4 regions of the Staphylococcus sp. IVB6214 genome follow, and region 4 is predicted to be linked to each of the others. Evidence: predicted binding sites of a transcription regulator. Region 4 holds the regulator's gene; each other region holds the start of a gene.
What was found. Region 4 encodes Rex, which represses fermentation and respiration genes when NADH is low (regulators of the CRP and FNR family bind a similar motif). Its sites were predicted from a motif close to TTGTGAAATATTTCACAA; they were not measured.
Positions count from the first base shown of each region.

Region 1: a site for Rex is predicted at 2,301-2,318, ahead of MUA51_RS09635 (formate/nitrite transporter family protein). Genes of this name have one in related genera too.
Region 2: a site for Rex is predicted at 2,415-2,432, ahead of pflB (formate C-acetyltransferase). Genes of this name have one in related genera too.
Region 3: a site for Rex is predicted at 3,766-3,783, ahead of MUA51_RS09525 (nitrate/nitrite transporter). Genes of this name have one in related genera too.

Region 1 covers NZ_CP094723.1:1,935,626-1,941,947, reverse strand. The annotation lists gene MUA51_RS09645 (SLC13 family permease) at 1-904, opposite strand, end outside; gene MUA51_RS09640 (hypothetical protein) at 1,216-1,398, shown strand; gene MUA51_RS09635 (formate/nitrite transporter family protein) at 1,457-2,278, opposite strand; gene MUA51_RS09630 (GNAT family N-acetyltransferase) at 2,442-2,987, shown strand; gene MUA51_RS09625 (sirohydrochlorin chelatase) at 3,160-3,909, shown strand; gene MUA51_RS09620 (precorrin-2 dehydrogenase/sirohydrochlorin ferrochelatase family protein) at 3,881-4,342, shown strand; gene nirB (nitrite reductase large subunit NirB) at 4,335-6,322, shown strand, end outside.
Region 2 covers NZ_CP094723.1:1,946,166-1,952,487, reverse strand. The annotation lists gene pflB (formate C-acetyltransferase) at 144-2,393, opposite strand; gene MUA51_RS09680 (hypothetical protein) at 2,724-3,866, shown strand; gene MUA51_RS09675 (IS1182 family transposase) at 4,039-5,607, opposite strand; gene MUA51_RS09670 (hypothetical protein) at 5,785-6,042, opposite strand; gene sdaAA (L-serine ammonia-lyase, iron-sulfur-dependent, subunit alpha) at 6,253-6,322, opposite strand, start outside.
Region 3 covers NZ_CP094723.1:1,913,283-1,919,604, forward strand. The annotation lists gene MUA51_RS09510 (M42 family metallopeptidase) at 1-161, opposite strand, end outside; gene MUA51_RS09515 (DUF3139 domain-containing protein) at 297-653, opposite strand; gene MUA51_RS09520 (M20/M25/M40 family metallo-hydrolase) at 827-2,428, shown strand; gene MUA51_RS09525 (nitrate/nitrite transporter) at 2,486-3,652, opposite strand; gene MUA51_RS09530 (trypsin-like serine peptidase) at 4,271-5,557, shown strand; gene MUA51_RS09535 (hypothetical protein) at 5,572-6,132, shown strand; gene MUA51_RS09540 (hypothetical protein) at 6,164-6,322, shown strand, end outside.
Region 4 covers NZ_CP094723.1:1,607,467-1,613,788, reverse strand. The annotation lists gene rimI (ribosomal protein S18-alanine N-acetyltransferase) at 1-149, shown strand, start outside; gene tsaD (tRNA (adenosine(37)-N6)-threonylcarbamoyltransferase complex transferase subunit TsaD) at 142-1,155, shown strand; gene MUA51_RS07925 (ABC-F family ATP-binding cassette domain-containing protein) at 1,471-3,423, opposite strand; gene MUA51_RS07920 (redox-sensing transcriptional repressor Rex) at 3,578-4,228, shown strand; gene MUA51_RS07915 (YeeE/YedE family protein) at 4,495-5,577, shown strand; gene MUA51_RS07910 (sulfurtransferase TusA family protein) at 5,602-5,826, shown strand; gene MUA51_RS07905 (LacI family DNA-binding transcriptional regulator) at 6,013-6,322, shown strand, end outside.

The DNA.
Region 1 (6,322 bases), 330 kb from region 4:
ATTCTTTAGGTGTAATTGGACCGAGCTCATCAAATTGTTGTTTTACAAGACCGCTACCACCCTGAATATGATCTTGTTCAGGTGGGATTACCTTTAAAACAACAAAATAAAGGACTACTGACATAAGTGCTGACCATGGGGCAGCATATAAGAACCACTCACCCCATGATACGTCATGACCGAGTTGGTTGTTAATAAAGTTGATAGCCACGATGTTTTGTGCGGCGGCCGTTTTGATCCCAACACTCCAAATTGTAACAGCTTGTACAGCTGTGATAACAAGTAATGCAGCAAGACGACTATTTTTACTTGCACCAAATGCAGCAACCATACCGAGTAAAATTGGGACAATAGCACCAGTACGGGCTGTTGCAGATGGAACGAAGAATGCCAAAATAATTGCAACAGCTATGGCACCAATAACAATGTTTCGAGTTTTGTTGCCAACGAGTGACAGCACCCATAATGCTAAGCGTTTGTGTAAGTTAGTAATTTGCATGGCTGTTGCTAGGAATAAAGCAGCAGCAACTAATGCGACAGCGCTTGATGAGAAGCCGCTAAAAGCAAGTTTGAGTGCATTGTTTGTGCCGAAAGCAGTATCTCCTGAGATTGGTTCGCCACCTACCGTTGGATTGCCGAGAGATTCTGCTAAGTTTTGTACTGGGCTGAAACCGAGTAAAAGAATCACAAGACTGATAATAATGGCAGCAGAAACGGGGTAGCTAACAGCTTCTGTAACCCATAAAATAACAGCGAAAGCTAGAATGGCTAATGCAGCTTTACCCATAATCGGTAAGCTTGCAGGTGTTGGAACAAGTAATATAGTGATTAATGCAACAAATGCCAAAATGAACCAGAGTGGTTTGAAGTTGCTTGTAGATTGTGTTTTCTTAGATGTTCCCATACTGAAACGTCCTTTCTATTTTTGAAGTGTTTTTATTTTAACAAGCAATAATTTAATACATAATCATATGAATTTAATGTTCACAAAATAGACAAAAATTAATAAATTGTATTTAAAAAAGATTTGAATATCTACTATATTTATTTGTGAAAATGTGACGTGGGTCGTTCAATAATTTGTCAGAATTCTAATGGTAATATGAGGTGTAGTCAGTGGTACAATGAATTTGATGTCTGCTGACGTGTAAGCGTTATCGGGACACGGATATGCCACAATATACTTTTATCATTCAATTATAAGGAGATGTTTATATGAATAAACGTTATGTCAAAGTATTAGGGTTATATGTTGCAAGTACTGCGGTACCAGTATTATTGAACAAAGTTTGCAAGTTGGATGGCGTGTTGAAGTGGGCAGTACAAACAGCATTAGGATATAGCATTTTTGCATATGGTTTGAAAGTAATGACTCGACGCAAAAAAGCTGCACAATAAATGAAAAAAGCGATTTGAACACTTTTAAAATGTTCAAATCGCTTTTTACGTGCGCTTATTACTTAACCTTTTTTGGTGAGCCATTTAGGTAAGCGTATAGTAAACCAATCATCAAGCCACCACCGATGTAGTTACCGATGAAAGCAAAGACGATGTTTTTAAGAACGCCAAGACCACTTAATGCATCTAAGTTATAGAACAACATACCGACGAATAAGCCTGCATTATAAACAACGTGTTCATAACCCATAAATACGAAAATAATAACACCGATTGCAATGAAGAATGTTTTTGTTAAGCCTTCTTTAAACATGAGTGATACGTAGATACCAATGTTAATAAAGAAGTTAGCGAAGATCGCCTTCACTAAAATGGCATGCCATGTTGGTTCAACTGTTTTGGCAGCAACCGTTTTACTCAGTGCTTCGATCATTTCTGGTGTCATGACTTGTGTGCAAATCAATAAGCCGAATAGAACGAAAGCCCCTAAAATATTTCCTAAGAAACAAACAGCAAACAACCACATTGATTTTGCGATTGAGATCGTGCGGTAATACATGCCAATTGTTAGGAACATAAAATTACTTGTTAATAACTCTGAATGTGTCAATACAATAAATACTAAGGCGATACTAAATGCCATAGCTCCCATGAGATTGACAACACCCGGTAAAGCTCCAGCCATTTGTGTTTTCATTGCTAACATAAATATAGTTACGATTGCGAGTAGGAAGCCAGACATCATCGATTTTAAGATGTAACGTGGCATCGTACGATCCAGCATGATTTCTTTCATCGCTACGCTGTGGATAATACCTTCAACGATAGGACGTGATGAATAAGTATCCTGAACCGTTTTTGTTGGTTTTTCAATAGACACTGTAATTCCTCCATATAAATTACTGTGATTTAATTAACAACTATATTTTACTGTATTATTAATAGAATAAATAGGGGGATTTTAAAATAATGAGCCAACTATTACAGATTGTACACGACATTTTGGTAAAATAACGAAAAATATATAGAAAGGATGTGTGATAATGACACAACAATTTCGACTTGCAACTCTTGAAGATACCGATGCTTTACACAAGCTGATGTATCGTTCGTTTACGCCATTGCGTGAAGCGGGAATTAATTGGCCATCTGTCAATGCAACGCCTGAGATGATTGCAGATAATATTCGAGATAATGCGTGCTATGTATTAGAAGTTGATGATTGCATCGTATCAACGTTATCCATCCGTTTCCCTTGGGAGTCAGACACACCTGTTTCCAAATATCCATTTGTGTGGTGGTTAGCCACAGACCCAGAGATGAGTGGCAAAGGGTATGGAAGTCAGATGATGCGTTATGTTGAAGAAGTCATTTTACGAGATACATTGAAAGCCCCTGCGGTCGTACTCGGAACATCTGCCCGCAAAATGGCTTGGCTGGAAGATGTCTATCAACGACGTGGGTACGAAACATACTTTGAGATGGAAGATGAAGAATCCGGAGATAAAGGTGTCATGATGGTGAAAGTACTTATCCCAGAACGATATGATGACAAATTGTTAGCACCACCACCATGGGGCGAAGCCTAATACACCAGTCGTTCTCCTGTACGATAAATGGTATAAAATGCTTGAATAAAATCGATGATAGGGAATCCCCTTGTGAATAGATTAGGGGGTTCCCTATTTCTGTTTTTGGCTGTGAATGGAATCACAAAATGTATGTGAAATATATTACAATATAAGGGAGGGGGTGAAGCAGTTGCAGAAAACGATTTTGATTGTACATGGTATGCGTAAAGGTAAGTTGAATGAGACGCTTGAACAGTTTGTACACGAATTATTTGATGATACGTCGATTGATTATGATGTGGCGTTTTTGGAGTCGGAAGAACGTTCCTTAGACACAGTGATAAAAGCAACGGTACAGCAAGGCTATCAAGCAGTAAATTTAATGCCGTTGTTACTCTTTACAGCATCACATTATTATGAAGATATTGCAGATCAAATGAAGGTGTGGACAGCACAATATCCTCAAGTTCATTTTGTATTAGCAGAACCACTTGGAACGCATCCAGCAATGGCGGATTGGGTGTCGAAACAACTGGTGCGCTATGAGCATGAAATCGATGATACAACAGGTGTTGTGATTTTAGCACATGGTAATGCACGGTTTGATGAACCAGATCTTGCATTGACACAATTAGCTGAACAGCATTCGAATGAACAAATACAATGTTATCCGAGTATGGTGTATGGCAAGCTGAAGTTTAAAGAAACTTTACCACCACTTGCAACAGCGTATGACAAGTTGCTCGTTATTCCGTTCTTCTTTTATGATGGCTACCTTGTCAACAAAACGAAGCGGAAAATTGCGGAGATGGCGTTGCCAACAGAAATCGTCTACACAACTGCAATTAACTTTGACCCAGTGTTAAAAACGATTATTTTAGCGCGTATCGCGTCTTGTGAGGAGGCACGTCATGTATCCAATACAGCTGAACTTGTGTGACAAACACGTTGTGATAGTTGGTGGGGGGAAGATTGCATGGCGGAAATTCCAAGGATTGATTCATGAAGACTGCCGAATAGATGTGGTGAGTCCACAATTTTATGAAGGGTTCATGTCAAAGCAATGGCGGACATCAGTCAGATTAATACACAAAGACTATGAAGCAGATGACATTGCAGCGGCAGACTTAATCATTGTGGCGACAGATCGTGCTGACGTCAATGATCGTGTGGTTCGGGATGCGACAGATAGCCAATGGGTGAACCATACGGGAGACAGACATCAGTCGGACTTCTTCAACACTCTGAATATTAGGCACGACGACATGACAATCAGCATCAGTTCATCAGGACAATCGATTCGAAAGACACAAGCATACGCAAAGAAAATAAAGGCATATTTAAAAACGTTAGAGGAGGATATCCATGAGTAAAACGAAACTATTAATGATCGGTAATGGTATGGCGGGGGTTCGTACAATTGAAGAAATTTTAGAACGTGACCCTGATAAGTTTGACATCACAATTATCGGTAAAGAACCTTATCCGAACTACAACCGTATTATGTTGTCAAACATCTTACAAAATAAAATGACAGTCGAAGAGACAATCATGAACCCATATGAGTGGTATGAAGAACATAACATTCAATTGATTACAGGTGACAAAGTTATCAAAATCAACCGTGAAGAACAAAATGTTGAAACAGAAAGCGGTCGTGTTGTGTCATATGATCAAATGATTATCGCAACAGGTTCTGATTCGTTCATCTTACCAATTGACGGATCACGCTTAGATGGTGTTGTTGGTTTCCGTACGATTGATGATACAGAAAAAATGCTTGAAACAGCAAAAACGAAAAAGAAAGCCATTGTTATCGGTGGTGGCTTGTTAGGTCTTGAATGTGCACGTGGTCTTGTTGATCAAGGCATGGATGTAACAGTGGTTCACTTAGCGGAATGGTTAATGGAAGTTCAACTTGACCGTAAAGCAGGTGGCTTATTAAAAGCAGACCTTGAAAAACAAGGCATCAAGTTTGAATTACAAGCAAATACGCAAGAAATCATCGGTGAGAGTCATGTAGAAGGTATTCGTTTATCAGACGGACGTGTCTTAGATGCAGACATGGTCGTAATGGCAGTAGGTATCCGTCCAGTGACGAAAGAAGCACGTGCAGCAGGCTTAGAAATTGGTCGCGGTATCGTAGTAGATGACTTCATGAAAACAAGCGACCCTAACATCTATGCAGTTGGGGAATGTGCGGAACACCGTTCTAAAGTATACGGTCTTGTTGCGCCACTATATGATCAAGGTAAAGTATTGGCAGACCACATTACAGGTCAACCAACAGAAGGCTACCAAGGTTCTACAACATTTACATCATTAAAAGTATCAGGTTGTGACTTATTCAGTGCAGGTCGCATTACTGAAAATGAAGATGTACGTGGTATCGAAACATTCAACGGTGTAGACAATATCTACAAAAAAATCTTCGTCCAAGATAAGAAAATCGTTGGTGCGGTACTGTACGGTGATACAGAAGAAGGTAACCGTTTCTATAATATGATGAAGAAAGGTGACACAATCGACGAATACACACTTGTATCGATCTTGCATAAAGCAGGTGAAGTAGATGCGATTAGTGTTGCTGATATGGATGATGACGAAACAATCTGTGGCTGTAATGGTATCTCTAAAGGTGTGATCGTTAATGCGATTAAAGAACATGGTTTAACATCAGTTGCAGACGTAACAAGAGTAACAAAAGCAGGTAACTCTTGTGGTAAATGTAAAGGTCAAATCGGTGAGTTATTAGAATATACATTAGGTGGAGACTTCGTTGAAAGTGGTCCAACAGGTATCTGTGAATGTACAGACTTATCACGTGACCAAATCGTGACACAAATCCGTGCAAAAGGACTTAAAACATCTAAAGAAGTACGTCATGTGTTAGACTTCAAAAATAAAGGTGGTTGTCCTAAGTGTCGTCCGGCAATCAACTACTACTTAAACATGGTATATCCACATGACCATGAAGATGAAAGAGCATCACGCTTTGCCAATGAACGTTATCACGCAAACATCCAAAACGATGGTACATTCTCTGTTATCCCACAAATGCGTGCAGGTGTAACAGATGCGGATCAATTAATTCGCCTTGGTGAAGTGGTTAAGAAATACGACGTACCGCTTGTGAAAGTAACAGGTTCACAACGTATCGGTTTATACGGTGTGAAAAAAGAAGAATTACCACAAGTATGGGAAGATCTAGGCATGCGCTCAGCATCTGCTTATGCGAAGAAAACACGTTCAGTTAAGAGCTGTGTAGGTAAAGAATTCTGCCGTTTCGGTACACAATACACAACAAAACTTGGTATTCGTCTTGAAGAAACATTCGAATACATTGATACACC
Region 2 (6,322 bases), 340 kb from region 4:
CCACCTTCTATTGTCAGTGCTCAAGGAGTAGGGATTTCGACAGAATTTCGCAATTCATCAAAATTTGGAAATCAATTTTGTTCATTGCTCGGATTCTGCTCACTCCCTAAGCACTCCTTTCCCACCTTCTTGTTACCTTCTTGTTACATTGATTCGTGGAATGTACGTGAAATAACATCGAGTTGTTGTTCGCGTGTTAACTTGATGAAGTTTACAGCGTATCCAGATACACGAACTGTCAACTGTGGATATTCTTCAGGGTGTTCCATCGCATCTAACAATGTTTCACGGTTGAATACGTTGATGTTGAGATGGTGACCGTGTTGTAATGCATAACCATCTAAAATGCTGACTAAGTTTTGTTCTTGTGTATGATCTTCTTTACCAAGTGATTTTGGAACGATACTAAATGTATTTGAGATACCATCTTTACAGCAGTCATATGGTAATTTTGCGACAGATGAGAGTGATGCTAAAGCACCGTTTTCATCACGGCCGTGCATTGGGTTTGCACCCGGTGCAAATGGTTCACCAGCTTTACGTCCATCTGGTGTATTACCAGTTTTCTTACCATATACAACGTTAGATGTGATTGTTAATACACTCATTGTATGTTCAGAGTCACGGTAAGTTTTGTGTTTACGTAACTTTCTCATAAAGCTTTCAACTAATTGAACTGCGATGTCATCGACGCGAGGGTCGTTGTTACCGTATTTAGGGAAGTCACCAGTTGTTTCGAAGTCTACAACAAGGCCGTTTTCATCACGGACTGGACGAACTTCTGCGTATTTGATTGCAGATAATGAGTCAGCTGCAACTGAAAGACCAGCGATACCTGTTGCCATTGTACGGTGAACATCTGTGTCATGTAATGCCATTTCAATACGTTCATAGCTGTATTTGTCATGCATGTAATGAATAACGTTCAATGAGTTCACGTATACGCCTGCAAGCCATTCCATCATTTCATCAAATTGTGCATACACTTCATCGTAATCTAAAACATCAGATTCGATTGGTGCAAATTTTGGTGCGACTTGGTTGCCAGATTTTTCATCTTTACCACCGTTAATTGCGTATAATAATGTTTTTGCTAAGTTGGCACGTGCACCGAAGAATTGCATTTGTTTACCAATTCTCATCGCAGATACACAGCACGCAATACCGTAGTCATCGCCATAGCTTTCACGCATTAAATCATCGTTTTCGTACTGAATAGAGCTTGTTTTAATACTCATCTTCGTACAGTAGCGTTTGAAGTTTTCTGGTAAGCGTGTAGACCATAATACAGTTAAGTTTGGTTCAGGTGCAGGACCTAAGTTGTCTAAAGAGTGTAGGAAACGGAATGAGTTTTTCGTAACCATTGGACGACCGTCGATACCAACACCACCGATAGATTCTGTTACCCAAGTAGGGTCACCAGAGAAGAGTGCGTTGTAATCAGGTGTACGTGCGAATTTTACAAGACGTAATTTCATAATGAAGTGGTCAATGATTTCTTGAACTTCTGATTCTGTAATTGTACCTGCTTGTAAGTCACGTTCTGCATAGATATCTAAGAAAGTAGAAGTACGACCAAGACTCATTGCAGCACCGTTTTGTTCTTTGATTGCTGCAAGGTAAGCTAAGTATAACCATTGAACAGCTTCTTTAAAGTTTTCCGCTGGACGGCTCAAGTCGAAACCATAGCGTTCACCAAGTTCTTTTAATTCTTTAAGTGAACGGTATTGTTCAGACACTTCTTCACGTAAACGAATGACATCTTCAGACATAGTAGAAGAAAGGTCATTGAAGTCACGTTGTTTTTCTGCCATTAAGAAGTCAATACCGTATAAAGCAACACGACGGTAGTCACCGATAATACGACCACGACCGTAAGCATCAGGAAGACCCGTAATGATACCTGCTTTACGACAAGCTAACATTTCTTTAGAGTATGCATCGAATACACCTTGGTTGTGTGTTTTACGATAGTCTGTGAAGATACGTTCAGTTTCTTCGTCTAGTTCATATCCGTATGCTTCACATGCTGCTTTTGCCATACGAATACCACCGAATGGTTGCATCGAGCGTTTGAATGGTTTATCTGTTTGAACGCCGACGATTTGTTCTAGATCTTGATTTAAGTATCCTGCATCATGAGAAAGGATTGTTGAAACAACTTTCGTATCCATATCCCACATGCCACCACGTTCACGTTCTTCTTTTGATAACTGCATTACTTGATCCCATAATTTAGATGTTGCTTCGGTAGGACCTTCTAAGAAACTATCATCACCTTGATATCCAGTGAAGTTCAGTTGGATGAATTCACGCACATCTACGTTACGTGTCCAACGACCTGTTTTAAATCCTGACCATGCATTGTTTTGTTTCTTTGGTTCTTTAATCATGAGTATACCTCCTGTTAGGTTTTGTTCATCATTTCACAAACAGTATACCAACTCTTGTGAACAAAATCACGCAATTATTGAAAGCGCTTAACAGTTGTCAAATTTTAGATTCTAATTGGATATAATTCGGACATAATTTATTACAGTTTTTACATGATATTAGTTGACAAATCATTACGTTATTCTATTTTTTCAAAGGTGATTTGAGCGTTTATGTATATGTTTTGAACAAATTGAATGGGAAATCCCTTAATTCGGTAAAAAGGCTTTCGTAAAGGGATGGAACTCTGTAAAATGGAAGTATCATGATCAATGAATGGGTGAGAAAAAATGGTAAGAGATTTCGAAGGGATGTCAGACTTATTATCCGGATTAACGGATGAAGAGAGAGCGCAGTTTGAAGATGCGATGATGAAGCAGGGGATTTTACCTGAGCAACCAAACTCGATTATCGAATTAATGTCTGACTTAACGGTCGGTGATATTAAAAGACTGTGTAAGGCACATGATATCACAGGTTATTCTAGTATGAAGAAAGACGAAATGCTCGTTCACTTTATACAATCGCTTGTAACTGATAATTATATAAAAGAAGAAGTAAGCAAGATGAGTAAAGATCAGCGTTTAGCTTTTGCTTTAACACATCATTATAGCAAAGAAATGTTGCCGTTTATTTCTTCAATTACATTCCCTGATTGTTATCTGGTCTTTAATACAGATCAAGAAGACAATGGGTTGTCTGTATTGGAGATACCGGCAGAAGTTGCGACACGTGTAGGTGCATATATTGAGAAGGAAGACGAAGAATTACAAGCGATGATCTTGAAGTACCGTGTATTTGAAGCAGCAACCAACTTGTATGGTTTATATTCATATACACAATTACAAAATGTATTCAAAACTTATTTGGACGAAGAACATACATTGATGGAAATTCAACGATTCGTAAAACGTTGTGAACGCATTGCGCCAGAAAATATAAATTATCGTTTGGTAAACGGTGCGATTGTTTCATTAGGCTTACAGCTAGAAGAAGATGAATTTGCACATTTCTTAAAAGATGCACATTACTACATGCCAGAGACAATAGAAGATATGTTGTATTTTGAGAGAAATGTTTTCAACTTACCAGATGAAGACATGATTGACTTCTTATCTTGGTTAGATCGCAGTGTGAGAAAAGACAATAACTTTAATGCAACGGCAGATCAACTGAACATCGAATTGTTGACGATGATGAAGCATGCTATTTCATATGACATGGTTGCAGACGTCTTGTTATCGATGGTAAATGATGGTATTTTACGTAAACGTGTGACTGAAACACATCAAAATAAGGTGAAACCTGTTTATATGAAGATGCGTAACTGGATTTTCCACGGATATACGTTTGACGAATACATGCAAATTTTAGACAAAGAATACAAATATGATAGTTCGAAAATTATCGATATCAACGATCATAGAGAATAAATAATAAAAAGTAGGCCAACGATACTTTATATGTATTGTTGGTCTACTTTTGTGTTTAGAGAAAACTCGGGGCTGAGACATAGGCGCTCAATTTCCCTTCAAAAAAAGCCGTTAAAATTCTTTTTTAAGATTTTAACGGCTTTTTTCTTATTATTTACTAAAAAACTAGCACTTATCTGGCTAGTTTTCTGATGTTTACTGCCATAAGTGCGATTCCTAATTCGCATTCAACCTTTGATTGAGTGCGAACTGATAACCTTTGGAAACCCAAATTAGCCTTCAGATTTCCAAATGCTGATTCGACATCTATTTTTCGTTTTTTGTAGATGCCTTTCGTTTTTGGATCTGAAAGCTGCTTATTTGTGAATGCTTTAAAATAATCCCAAGTTGGATTTTTATATAAGCTTTTTGTTGTAGTTGGGTTGGTTCTGTAATTCATACATTCATTTCGTAAAGGACATCCAACACAATCTTCACATTTATATAATTTGAAATCTCTCTGATAACCATATCCGTCTCTTCTTTTTCTATAACTTTTGAAATGCAATTCTTTGTTATTCGGACATACATAATAGTCATCTATTTCATTATATTTCCAATTAGCTGTTATGAATGGATTATTTTTATATTTTCTTTTCTTCTCTTTTAAATACATACTATATGTGATGAGTAGTGTTTTCTCGAATTCATCAAGAATCATCGTATAGTTTTGTTCGCTACCATATCCCGCATCAGCTACAATGTACTCTGGAATGTCACCGTATAATTCTTTGATTGATTTTAAAAAAGAAGGAAGTGTTCGCGTATCACCCGGATTACTATACACACCAAATGCCAAAATGAACTGATTGTTCGTCGCAATCTGCAGATTATAGCCAGGCTTTAATTGTCCATTCTTCATATGATCATTTTTCATTCTCATAAAGGTCGCATCATGATCTGTTTTAGAATAGCTTTTTCTGTCACCATAAATTTCCATCTGCTCATCATATTTTATTTTACGATCTTTAAAATCTTTGATTGCTTTTTTATATTTTCTAACTTTACTTCTTTGTTTTCTTAATGTCTTTCTTATTTCTACACTTTGAGATGCTTCAATTTTAGAAGTGAGCGTTTCATTTTTATCATCTAAATGCATCTCAATACGATTTAATTCTTCTTTCGTTAGTTCATCAGAAGATTCTCTCTTAATTTCAGGTATGATCTTCTCTGAAATTAACTGTTTATACACCGCATTGGATTTTTCAATAACCCCTTTACTAAAATGCTTAGTGCTACCTAGCCATTGAAAAGTATATTTATTGGCATTAGCCTCTATCTTCGTTCCATCTATATAAAGGGCGTCTTCTGTAATCACTTTGTCTTCTAATAATTGCGCTCTAAGACCCACAAATAGAACTTGTATAAAATCTATCATGTGTGGATTAACTCTAAAGCGATTGATTGTACGATATGAAGGGACTTGTCCTTGAGCTAACCACATCATACGACAACTATCTTTAAGTAGAAATTCCATTTTTCTACCAGAAAAGACAGACTGTGTATAGCTGTATAAAACGATTTTTAACATCATTTTAGGATGATAAGATGAAGGACCTCTATGGTTGTAATATTGATTAAAAGTTTCTTGGGGAATAGATTCTACAAGTTTATTAATAATGAGGGCAATATCACTCTCGGGAAAAGAAATTTCAGTTTCAATTGGCAGACTAAGCTGAGAAATGTTATACTCTTTATACATATAAGGCACTTCCTTTCATTGTTTTTGTGGTTATTAACAATTATACGGGAAGTGTTTTATTTTTTTAAATGATATCTATAAAAAAGGTCTAATTTAGTGTTTTTCGACACCAAATTAGACCTTTTTTGTAAAAGAGCTGGGAATTATGTCCCAGCCCCGACTTGTATATCAAAATATTTATTGAATGGTCTTGTTCTTGTCTAAGATACCTTTATGAAAAGGTTCATCATCGATTTCTTGGCGAACAGCAGCTGATGAGGATGCTTGATTCTCTTCTAAGCGGAATACGACATAATTATAAACGAAGAAACCAATGATACTGAGTGAAAATGATTGCATCAGCAAGTATTGCCATGTGCCTGCAATTAAATATGTCTCAGCAATGGTCGTTGTAATGACGAGTGCTAAAAACAGTAACGTCAATTTTTTCAACATCTTTCTCAGCTCCTTTTTGCGATGATTAGATTTTGTAAAAAAGTCTTATATCAATTATAACATTTTTCAAATTAAAAAGATAGTGTTTTTTCAGAAAATTCCGTATTGAATTCGATTACAACTATATAAAGTAGGGGAGTAGACAACAAAAAAAGAAGTTTGAGATGGCTCGATATCTCAAACTTCTTTATCTATTTAACTTAATGTTGTTTATGAGAATACTTCTTCTTTGTTAGAGCTACCAAAGATTTTTTCTTTGATTGCTTGACCAGTAGGAGTA
Region 3 (6,322 bases), 310 kb from region 4:
TGCGATGCCTTCTTCCCAAAAACACCGCCGAGATTATCATAGATCATTTCATCACTGTTAGGCTCTAGCAATGCTTTCATTGCATTTTTGACATCATATTCGTGCCCAGCAATCCCATCCAAATCTGTTAAGTGTTTTAGTAATTTCTTTGTTTCTGTCATTGTTGATACACTCCCCTTTATTCTCTTTCTATTCACCATCATACCAAAAGATTTAAGATGTTGTATATTCTGTGTTTGAAAAACAAAAAATCTCAGCAAAGTGATGTGATAGGCATGCTTTACCAAGATTTATGTTTATTTCATTTTATAATTCTCATCAAAGAAGTTATATTTTGCTTTCTTATCATGTTTTTTTGTTTCTGTATTAAATCCTTGTAAGAAAAGTCCACGTTTTAAATGAATCGGTTGTGCAATGTACGTATTTTTTGTATCGCCCTCTAACGTCAATTCTTTATAAAAAATACCTTTACGCGGATCGTATTCTTCTTTTTGTTTAATGACCTTACTATCCAAATGCTGCTCTGTTAAATATTGATCGATCAGTTTTAAGTTTTGACTCTTTTGATAACCTTTATATCCAAAAAATCCTGCACCGACAAGAACAAATATTACAATTGCTGCTAATAAAAAGCCTAGAATTTTTTTTGCCATAGGATGCGCCTCCAACTTCGTCTATATGATACATCTTATCACAATTACACGATTTTCATCACAAACATCTATTTGCGTCACATAATCGTTAGAAATCTTAAATCATTTGAACATCCTATAAGAAAACACTTACAATAGAAATATCGACATTTCAAACGAAGGGAGATTTTTTTATGGAAACAAACTGGCAAACACCCGAAGGACGGTCAGAACTGCTAAAACAGCTCGTTGCACATTCAAGTGTAACGCATTCACAAGGAGAAGTCACTTTCCCTACATACGTACATGATTTACTCATGTCGCTCCCTTACTTCCAGCAACATCCAGAATACATACAACTAGTCCCTACTGTTGATCATCGAAATGCCGTTGTCGCAACATATCTTTCACCTAAAGCTACCCAAACAGTCACTTTAATCAGCCATTTTGATACGGTAGGCATTGAAGATTATGGCCCTTATCAAACGTACGCATTTGATATGGAGAAACTCACTGCAACATTCCAAGAAGATATGCGCTATTTAGATGACATGAGTAAGGAAGATTTATTATCTGGGGAATATCTATTTGGACGTGGTTCTATGGATATGAAACCCGGCTTAATGCTTCATATGTCATTGATTGAACAAGCCATATTAGAGCAATGGGACGTCAATCTTGTATTGATGACTGTACCTGACGAAGAAGTGACATCAAAAGGGATGCATGCGGCAGTTGCGCACTTAGATACACTCTGTGAGCAACATGATTTATCCATTGCCTTGCATTTAAACAGTGAACCAACATTCCAACAAGCACATCATGATACGAACCACTATCACTATACAGGATCTATCGGAAAAATTATGCCGAGCGTGCTCGTTTACGGGCGAGAAACACATGTTGGTACACCTGCCATAGGATTGAGTTCTAACTTTATTTTGAGTTATATCCAACAAGAGATTGAATATCATGAACGTTTTCAAGAACAATTTGAAGATGAAGAAACACCCTTGCCGGTCAGTTTACGTGTCACAGATATTAAACAGCATTATGATGTTCAGACACCTTTTCGATCGGTAGCACTTTTCAATCTATTTCTCTTCAAACGTCATGCGAATGAACTTTTTGACTTATTCAATGATGCCGTAGCAAAAGGTTTGAAGAAAGGGCTCTCTGAGTATCAACAACGCATCGCAAAGACGGATATCAAACCACTCGACATGCAGTTGATGACGTATGATCATTTATTGCAATATGCCATTAAACATTATGGACAAGATGCCGTACAACAACTGATAGAGGCACAGGTTCAAACGGAAAGTGAACCACACCTTCAATCCATCGCAATTGTAGATGCATTGATGAACCTATGCCGAGAGCTTGGACCAACAGTTATAACGTTCTTTGCACCCCCTTATTATCCAGCAACTAATGCTTCTTATCATCCATTGACTGAAGCAATTAGTTCAACGATTGATACAACGTTGCAAAAACAGTTTGAACGTGCATCAAAACGCATTCACTACTTCAACGGCATTAGTGATTTAAGTTATGTGGCACCTTCGCCAAACGGAGCGGGATTTGAAGCTTATGAAGGTAACACACCTGTTTTCAATAATACTTATTCCATTCCATTTCAAGCGATTGAAAATATTCAAGCCCCTCTTATGAATTGCGGTCCTATCGGAAAAGATGCGCATAAAGTCACTGAACGTATTCATAAAAAAAGTGCGTTTGAAGAACTACCTGTCGTTTTATCGTCTATTATACGAAAACACTTTTTAAGCATATAAACAGCAAAAGGCACTATCTTTATCGTTGATGATAAAGACAGTGTCTTTTTTCAAATATTATTGAACACCTGCTGTTTTTTCGCGTTTTGCTAAGTTAAACATTGTTAATAATGCAATAACACCGAAAATAGCAAGTAGGATGAATGCTAAGTTACTGCTTCCTGTCATTGAAGTGACTGCAGAGATAACAAGTGGTGGGAAGAAGCCACCAAGACCTCCCATCATTGATACGATACCGTTTGCAACACCTGCTTCTTTTGAGAAGTAGTGTGGGACAAGTTTGAAGATAAGACCGTTACCGATACCTGCACAAACACTCACTGTTAAACAGCCCACTGTGAATAATAAGATGCCGTCAGATAAACCAATGATTAATGCACCTACAATCATGATTGAGAAGAATGCTTTTAACATTGTTACCGCATCAAATTTGTCTCCTAACATACCACCAATAGGACGAAGTAATGTTGCGATAGCGATGAATACACCTGTACGAATACCTGCGTCTACTTTGTCTACTCCGAAGTGTTCTACTAAGAAGTTTGGTAAGAATAGACCGAATGCTACGAATGCACCGAACGTGATGAAGTACCAGAAACTTAAGTAGTACAATTTGTAGTTTTTCAATAGAATACGTGATTGCTCTACTAAAGGTACTTTGACTTTCGGTTCATTGCCATCACCTAAGAAGAACATGATTAATGCAAATACTACCATAACAGCCAAATAACTCATTACTGTATTTTGCCAACCAATAATACCTGCGATTGGTGGTGCTAAGAATGCTGATACAGCTGTACCTAAGTTACCCATACCATAAATACCGTTTGCAAGACCGACTTTGTCTTTTGCGAAGTATTTAGGAATTGATGTAACACCTACTGAGAAGATCGCGCCCCCTACACCTAGGAAGAAACCTGCGAACATTAAGTTACCTGGTGTTGATGCTTGGCTCAATAAGAAGATTGGGATAAGTAATACAACGAAACTTGTAAAGAATACCCATTTAGCACCAACGATATTTGTTAAATAACCGAATGGCACACGTAATACTGAACCTAAAATAACAGGGATAGCTAAAATAATTGATAATTGACCGCTTGTAATCTCGATGTCTTGGGAAATAAATGGCATTAATGGTGCAATAATTGTCCATGCCATGAACCCAGCAACTAAACTGAGCGTTTGAAGCCCTAACTGCAAACCAGCTTTTGACTTATCCATAATTGATTCACCTTTTTCTTTAATAGATCTCTTGTATCAAAAAGGGTTATGATGCTATTGTCTTTTGATGCTATTGTCTTTTGATACGCTTGTTCACTTTCAGTGTAACGTTATTGTGAAATACATAACATAAGGACTTCCCCTATACTCTTGCAGGGGTATCCCCTAACACAAAACGGACACATCTAAAAAACATCTTAACGCACTGTTAAACCCTTTTTAAGATACTACTTAACTATACTTATAATAAGCATCCGTTTCACCTATCTGATAATTAATTAAAATAGCCTTCATTATTGTAATAAAACAATCATCTAACAAGAACAACTTGTGCATAAGCATAAAGATAACCCTAATGAACATGCAATAGAATCAATAGTTATTTATTGTAATCTCAAACAATATGCTCCTAAAGCCTATAAAAACCATACTTTCAACTATATTCCTTGAAATCTCTTCTATCGTTCTCCCATCTAACTTATAGGAATTTTTCACAAAAAGAATTTTCTACATACAAAAGCTATTTTACAAAAATATTCACCCCTTAGATGAAAAGTGTTACTTTTTTGTTATCAAATCACTTATAGAGAAATTGGTGATAATAGAAAGGAGTCATATATGTTAAGAAAAGGATTTGTCACATTCGCATTAAGCTTACTTGCAACAACTTACTTGTTTGGCAATGCAGACACACTATCTGCACAAAATGATGATGTTTTGAAAGCCACCGCTGCTACTGAAGCTCCCACACCAACAAACTATGATATTCCACAAGAAGGATTAAAGCCTGTACCAGTTGAAGAAGAATCTTTTCCAGAAAGTGTTATAGGGGAAGACAGTCGCACTATTGTAAAAGACTATCTCAAAAATCCTTATAGAAAAATTGTACTGTTAAATATTATTAATGGTAAACATACTTATAGAGGAACTGGTGCAATAATCAACAATAATACGGTATTAACAGCAGCCCATAATGTTTATAACAAAAAGGATGGTGGGTACGCAAAATGCATAAAAGTTTATGCGGGAGCATCAAAGTCAGGTGCAAAAATTGGAGAAGCAGTCGCAACACAGAAATTCGTCCCTAAAGAGTATCGAGATACTGCTTCTCATGATTACGACTTCGCTGTTATTAAGTTGAATAACAATCTAGGGAAAAAAACAGGAAGCTTTTCTTTATCATCCAGTATAAATGCGAAAGAACCCTTACAAATAGCTGGATTCCCGGGTGATAAAGGGGGAAATACGCAATATACTTCAAAAGGAAAGATAATAGACTTTACAAATCATCAAATTTACTACGATATGGATACATTTGGTGGCCAAAGTGGCAGCCCCGTTTGGAATTCAAAAAATCTTATTGTCGCCGTCCACACTTATGGTGGCATAAATGTCAACAGTGGTACACGACTAAATGAAGAAAAACTAGCCCTTATCAAGAAGTGGAGTGCTGATCCAAAGCCTAGTAAATATAACAAAAACATTACGATTACTAAATCTAACATAAAAATATGGAAAGATTTAAATCTGTACACACGTCGTTCCAATAAAGATGTGAAGTTAGGTAAGGTCTATCAAGCAAAAAATATTTATACACATTTAAACGGTCATAAATATCTTTCTTTATTTGACAATCACAATCATTTAATAGGTTACGTAGACAAAGGAGATACGGAAGATTTAATTGCGACAAAAATAAATAAGACCGTTAAGATTGTTTCGAAAAAAGACGTCATATGGGGAGATTTTTTCTGGTCTAGAAAAATTGCGCCAACAAGCAAATACTACAACAAAACTTTCAAAGCAAAAGGGCTCTATACGCTTGGAAACAAAAAGAAATATTACACTTTATACAATAATAAAAACAAATGGATCGGCTATATTGATATAAAAGCCACAAAATAAAAGGAGTGATTATCATGTTGAAAAAAACAATCTCGACTTCATTAATTACAATTAGCTTATTAACCCTCGGAAATTATACTTATGCAGCTTCAAACAACCATTCTGATGATGATATTTTCACGGCAACTGATCCAACAGAACCACCTACACCTACACCTTATGAAGATCCTCAAGACCAATTCAAGCCTATTGAAGAGCCTTTTTTGCCCGATCCATATACCACAGGTCAGATCACGGCTAAGACATTGATGAAAAGATATAAAGGGCTTAAAGATACTAAAGATATCGATCGATTGTTATCAAGTCTGTCAGATACTTATACGTCTCAACCTAATCAGCCTTCATCATCACGTATTTCTCAACAAACTCAAACACCGCAACCTAATCAGTCTTCATCACCACGAATCTCTCAACAAACTCAAACACCACAAGCGCCAAATACTCAATTGACCGTTTTACCTAACACTGGTGGTGTAAGTTCGGTATCACCGTTTGCTATATACAGTCTTCTGTTATTAGGTGGCACACTTATCGTTTATCGTCCTTTTGCTTCTATAAGTCAGTCAAAAGAATAATTCATCATATTTAAAGTACGGAGTGATTACTATGTTAAAAAAATTACTAACTACATCATTGATAGCTACAAGCTTAGTCACTATATCTAACAATACTTATGCAGCTTCAAACAATGATTCTGGCGATGATGTTTTCACAGCAAATGATTCAACAGAACCATCTACACCAACAAATTATGATTTTCCACAA
Region 4 (6,322 bases):
CGACAGTGATGAGCTTAGAAGTACGTGTGAATAATCATGTCGCACAACATGTTTATGAAAAATCAGGATTTCAATATGGTGGAAAGCGTAAAAATTATTATGGTGACGGAGAGGACGCATGCGTAATGTGGGTGAATTTAAATGACTAAACAAACTTTGATATTAGCAGTTGAAACGAGCTGTGATGAAACAAGTGTCAGTGTCATTGCAGATGGACATAAAATTTTAAGCAATAGTGTATTGAGTCAAATCGAGAGTCACAAGCGTTTTGGTGGGGTTGTACCTGAAGTTGCGAGTCGTCATCACGTTGAAAATATGACATTGATGATCGAAGATGCGTTGCAAACGGCACAAGTTACGATGGACGATGTTGATGCTGTCGCTGTGACACAAGGACCTGGATTAATCGGGGCATTATTAGTAGGTGTCAACGCAGCAAAAACGTTAGCATTTGCACATAACAAACCGCTGATTCCTGTACATCATATAGCGGGGCATATTTATGCGAATCAATTAACTAACGGATTGACGTTCCCACTTATGGCGCTTATCGTATCAGGCGGACACACGGAACTGGTCTTAATGCGTGATCATTTGGACTTTGAAGTAATCGGAGAGACACGTGATGATGCTGTTGGTGAAGCATACGATAAAGTGGCGCGCACAATCGGTTTACCATATCCGGGTGGGCCACATGTTGATAAACTTGCTGCACAAGGGTCAGATACGTACGATTTTCCACGTGTTTGGTTAGAACCAGATAGCTTTGATTTTAGCTTTAGTGGATTGAAAAGTGCAGTAATCAATAAGTTGCATAACTTGAAACAAAAGGGCGAGAACCCAATTCCAGAAAATGTAGCCGCAAGTTTTCAAAACAGTGTGGTAGAAGTCTTAGTTGGAAAAGCAATTCGTGCTTGTCAAACATACGATGTGAAGCAACTGATCGTCGCAGGTGGCGTGGCGAGTAATCGTGGTTTACGTGCAGAATTAGAGCGTGTCACGCAATCACAAGGTATCACATTGTCTATTCCTGAGCCACAACTGTGTACTGACAATGCAGCAATGATAGGTGCTGTTGCGTACCATTTATATCAAAAGGGTGTCTTTGCCGATATGTCGTTGAATGGAAAAAGCAATATGTTTTTAGAACTATAAATTTTAAACGCTTTAACATCAGTTACTCATAGGATGTTAAGGCGTTTTTTAAATAAATGCACTAATAGAAGTCAGGAATTGTCAAAATTTGAGAAAGTCAATAGAGAACGTACGTACTTATGCACAAGTTGTTAACAAATAGTGGATAACTTGCTGATAAGTCGTGGACAAATGAGATTTTAGTGGATAAAAAAGAGGGATATGCACATTTTACATTGTGGATAACTAGGATAACTTTGTGGATAGTTGAAATCATCGCATTTTTATTGTGAATAAAAAAAATAAAGATGGCAGAAAATTCCTGCACATCTTTGCTTAAATATCATCTAAATCACTGACTAAAATTTGTAATTCTTCCCATTTTGTCATTGTTTCTTCTAGTTGTTGTTCGATAGTTGTTCGCTCTTCCGCAAGTGTTTGAATCTGTTCATAGTCATCGATAATTGCTGGATCAGACATAGATGTATCAATCTCTTCTATTCGAGACTCATAAGTTTCAATATCTGTCTCATAAGCTTCGATTTGACGTGTCAACTTACGCTTTTCACGGCGTGCTGCTTTTAAGTCTTCATATGTTGTTTCTTGTTCAGAGAGTTGTTCATTTGAAGGGCGTACTGCGACATTTTGAGTTTCAGTATGCATTGCAAGTGCTTGTTGTTGTTCGAGCTTTTCTAGATAATATTGATAGTCACCGAGATAGATACGTCCACCTTGTTCATCCAAATCATAGACTTTATTTGCCAATTCGTTAATAAAGTAACGGTCGTGAGAAACAAAGATTAAAGTACCCGCAAAGTCATTTAATGCTTGTTCGAGCATTTCTTTAGAATCAATATCAAGATGGTTGGTAGGTTCGTCAAGAATCAGTACATTATTGCGTTCCAACATAAGTAAGGCAAGTTGAAGCCGTGCCTTTTCACCACCTGATAAGTCATTGATAATTTTTTGAACATCATCTTGAGTGAAAAGAAAGCGACCGAGAACAGCACGTACATCTTTTTCAGGCATATGACGATATTGATCCCAAACATAATCTAAGATCGTTTTACTAGATTGAAACTCTGCTTGCTTTTGATCGTAATAACCAATTTTTAAGTTAGCCCCTGGAATCACTTGGCCTGCTAGGGCGTTTAGGCGTCCAGCAAGTGTCTTGATTAATGTAGATTTCCCAATACCATTTGGACCGATAATTGCGATATGATCACCTTTTGATACTTCCATATTGATTGGTTTTGTAATCGGCGTTTCGTACCCAACTTCCAAGTCACGTATGTGCATCACATCATTACCTGTATTGCGATCGAAGTCAAAGCGAATATCCGCACTTCTTGCATCCAACATGGGTTTTTCAAGTCGTGTCATTTTTTCAAGAACTTTTCGTCGACTTTTTGCCATACCACTTGTAGAAGCACGTGTGATATTTTTTTCGACAAAGGTTTCTAATCGTTTGATTTCATCTTGTTGCCGCTCATATTCTGCGAGGCGTTTTTGATAGTATTGATCACGTTGCGCGATAAATTTACCATAGTTACCAACATAGTGCTTCACTTCACCTAAAGAAACATCATAGATTTGTGTGACGATTTTATCTAAGAAGTAACGGTCGTGCGAGATGATGACGATAGCCCCTTTAAAAAACTTCAAATAATCTTCTAACCATGCAGTCGTTTCCATATCGAGATGGTTAGTCGGCTCATCAAGTAGCAAAAGGTCAGGTTCACGCAGTAACATTTGAGCGAGTGAAAGTCGTGTTTTTTGACCGCCACTGAAGTCGTTGACTGGACGATGATAGTCGGCTTCCGTAAAATGTAGCCCGTTCAAAACAGTCTTTATTTTACGCTCATAATCATAGCCACCTTGCTTTTCAAACTCATTCGATATGCTTTCATAACGCTTCATATGTTCTTGATAAGCATCCGAATCATAGCGATCTGCGTGTTGAGCAAGCCAATCCGTTTCTTCTTGCATCTTCTCACCGAGTTGTTTAAGGTGCTCAAACGGTTGTAACATCTCTTCAAACACAGTTTTTTGAGTGTTGAGTGTCATTTGCTGTGTCAGATAACCCATTTTTAAGTTTTTAATCTTTGAGATATGACCGTCTTCGTATGCTTCTACACCTGCAATGATTTTCATTAAAGTGGATTTTCCTGCACCGTTACGTCCAACAATGCCAATTCGTTCGCCGGTTTTCACTTCAAAGTTGACACCATCAAAAATTGTCTCGCCATCAAAAGACTTTGAAATCTGACTGAGTTGCATTAATATCATGTGGGATGCTCCTTTCATTAACATATATTGTACAACAAAAAATATACCCATCAAAATGTAAATGTTTCTTTCTGAGTAAAAGTCAGTTATAATTATAGTGTTGTGCTGTGAAATGTATCACATATGTTTAGAAATATTTTTGGAGGATTGTGTAATGGCTAAAGAAACGGTAAAAATTCCAAGAGCGACCTTGAAACGCCTGCCTTTGTATTATCGCTTTGTAAACACGTTAAAAGCGAAAGGTGAAAATCGTGTCAATTCTAAAGCGATTAGCGAAGGCTTGAATATCGATTCAGCAACGATTCGACGTGACTTTTCTTATTTTGGCGAGCTTGGCAAAAAAGGATACGGCTATAACATTGACAACCTTCTAGACTTCTTCAAATCAGAATTAAGTGACTCTGAAGAGATTCACATCGGCATTGTAGGTGTCGGTAATCTCGGTCACGCATTGATTACTTACAACTTCTCCATCCACGATGATATGACAATTACAGAAGCATTTGATATACGTCCAGAAGTGATCGGTGAAACAATCGGTAATGTCCTTGTTAAACCAATGTCAGATATGACAGAAATTATTAAGAAAGAAAAACTTGAAGTGGTGATTATTGCAACACCAGAATCGGCAGCACAAGCGGTTACAGATCAACTTGTTGAAGCAGGCATTAAAGGTATTCTTAACTTCACGCCAAAGCGTGTACAAGTGCCACAATCAGTACAAGTTCATCAAATTGATCTGGGTGTAGAACTTCAATCATTGCTCTTTTTTATGAAAAATTACAATTCAACACTACAAGCATAATACAGTCGACATAAATTATTGAATATGTAAGCAAATAAGTCATCAAAATTCAGCTTTTGAATTTTGATGTTTTTTTATGCGCTTATTTTTCAGATAGGTCTTTCATAGCAAAATAATCTTTTAAAAAGTTGAGAGACTACTTTGTGTATCATTTGGTACTCTCTGAGAAAGATGGAAAATTATAAAATTTTACACTCACCCTTGCATTATATAATGACATTCTATATAATTCAGATAATGTTAATCGGATATAGGAGGTTGGTAAAATGATTTGGACTATTTTTAGTGGTTTAATCGTTGGGGCATTACTTGGATTTGTAATGCAACGTACAAGATTCTGTTTGACAGGTGGTTTTCGTGACATGTACGTTCAAAAGAACAACAAGATGTTTTATGCATTATTAGTTGCGATTACGATTCAAGCAGTTGGTATTTTCGGATTGAAAGCAGCTGGATTCATTACGATTGATAACGGGACGTTTCCTATCGTTGGAACAATTATTGGATCGTTTATCTTCGGTGTCGGCATTATTTTAGCAGGTGGCTGTGCAACAGGGACATATTATCGTGCAGGAGAAGGCCTTATCGGAAGTTGGATTGCACTAGGATTTTATGCGCTTTTTGCAGCTATTTCAAAATTTGGTATTTTAGCACCGATCAATGAACGTTTACAAAGTTATACAGTGGCAAATGCAGATATGTCTGTTTCAACAGGTGTACCATATTGGGTATGGCTTGTACTCTTAGTCGGTATTACAACATTCTTCGTTGTCAAAACTTTACGTAAACCAAAACCAACCATTGCAGTTCCGAGATTAAAGCAACGTTACACAGGGATTCGTCACATATTGTTTGAACGTCGTTATCATCCATTCGTTGCAGCTATTGCAGTTGGCTTAATTGCAATGATTGCATGGCCAATGAGTATTTCGACTGGACGTGAAGGTGGATTAGGGATTACCACACCTTCTGCACATATCGTTCAATTTTTAACAACAGGTAATGTGACTGTATTGGACTGGGGTGTCTTTCTCGTACTCGGTATTTTAGTAGGCTCATATATTGCAGCAAAAGGCTCTCATGAATTTAAATGGCGCTTACCAGACATTAAAACAATCCGTAACAGTGCATTAGGTGGTACATTTTTGGGATTTGGTGCGGCCGTAGCAGGTGGCTGTTCGATCGGTAATGGACTTGTTGCAACAGCTGCGCTATCTTGGCAAGGATGGATTGCGTTAGCGTCAATGATTCTAGGCACTTGGTTTATGAGTTACTTCTTGTTTGTCAAACCGTTACGTGCGGCACGTCGACAAACGCAAAGTGTAAAAGCGCAATCAGTGAATGCATAATATAGAAATAAAGGAGATATTATTATGGTATATGAACTAGGTACAGTTGGAATGGTATGCCCGTTCCCTTTAATAGAAGCACAGAAAAAGATGGAAGAACTTGCAGTTGGTGACGAGTTGAAAATTGATTTTGACTGCACGCAAGCAACAGAATCAATCCCAAACTGGGCTGCGGAGCAAAATTATCCTATTACGAATTATGAGCAACTCGGTGATGCGTCATGGACAATCACTGTTCAAAAAGCATAAGGTTATAGAATAGTTAGAGGCTGATCCATGTATCAGTCTCTTTTTTATACAAGATATTGTCAAACATTTGCTAATTGTGAAGACTTGTCACAACTAACAAATGTTGATTCAAGATTACTACAAGTTTAAGCGAATATTTCAAGGGGTTTGTGTTAGAATAACAATTGACATAGTGAGGTGAAAGAGATGAACATACGAGACATTGCGGAGCTTGCAGGTGTTTCTAAAAGTACGGTATCGCGTTATTTGAATAAAGGTTCAATTAGTCCAAAGACACAGCGTAAAATTCAACAAGTGATTGATGCACATGAATATGCACCGAATCAATTTGCACAAAGCTTGAGAGCGCAAAAGACAAAGATGATTGGTGTGATTATTCCACGTATGTACTCTTATGCAGTGGCAAGTACAGTGCAAGGGATTAAAAAGACGTGTGAAGCACAGGGGTATCAAATATTATTTTCACTAACAGAACGTGATGCGGAACAAGAATTAG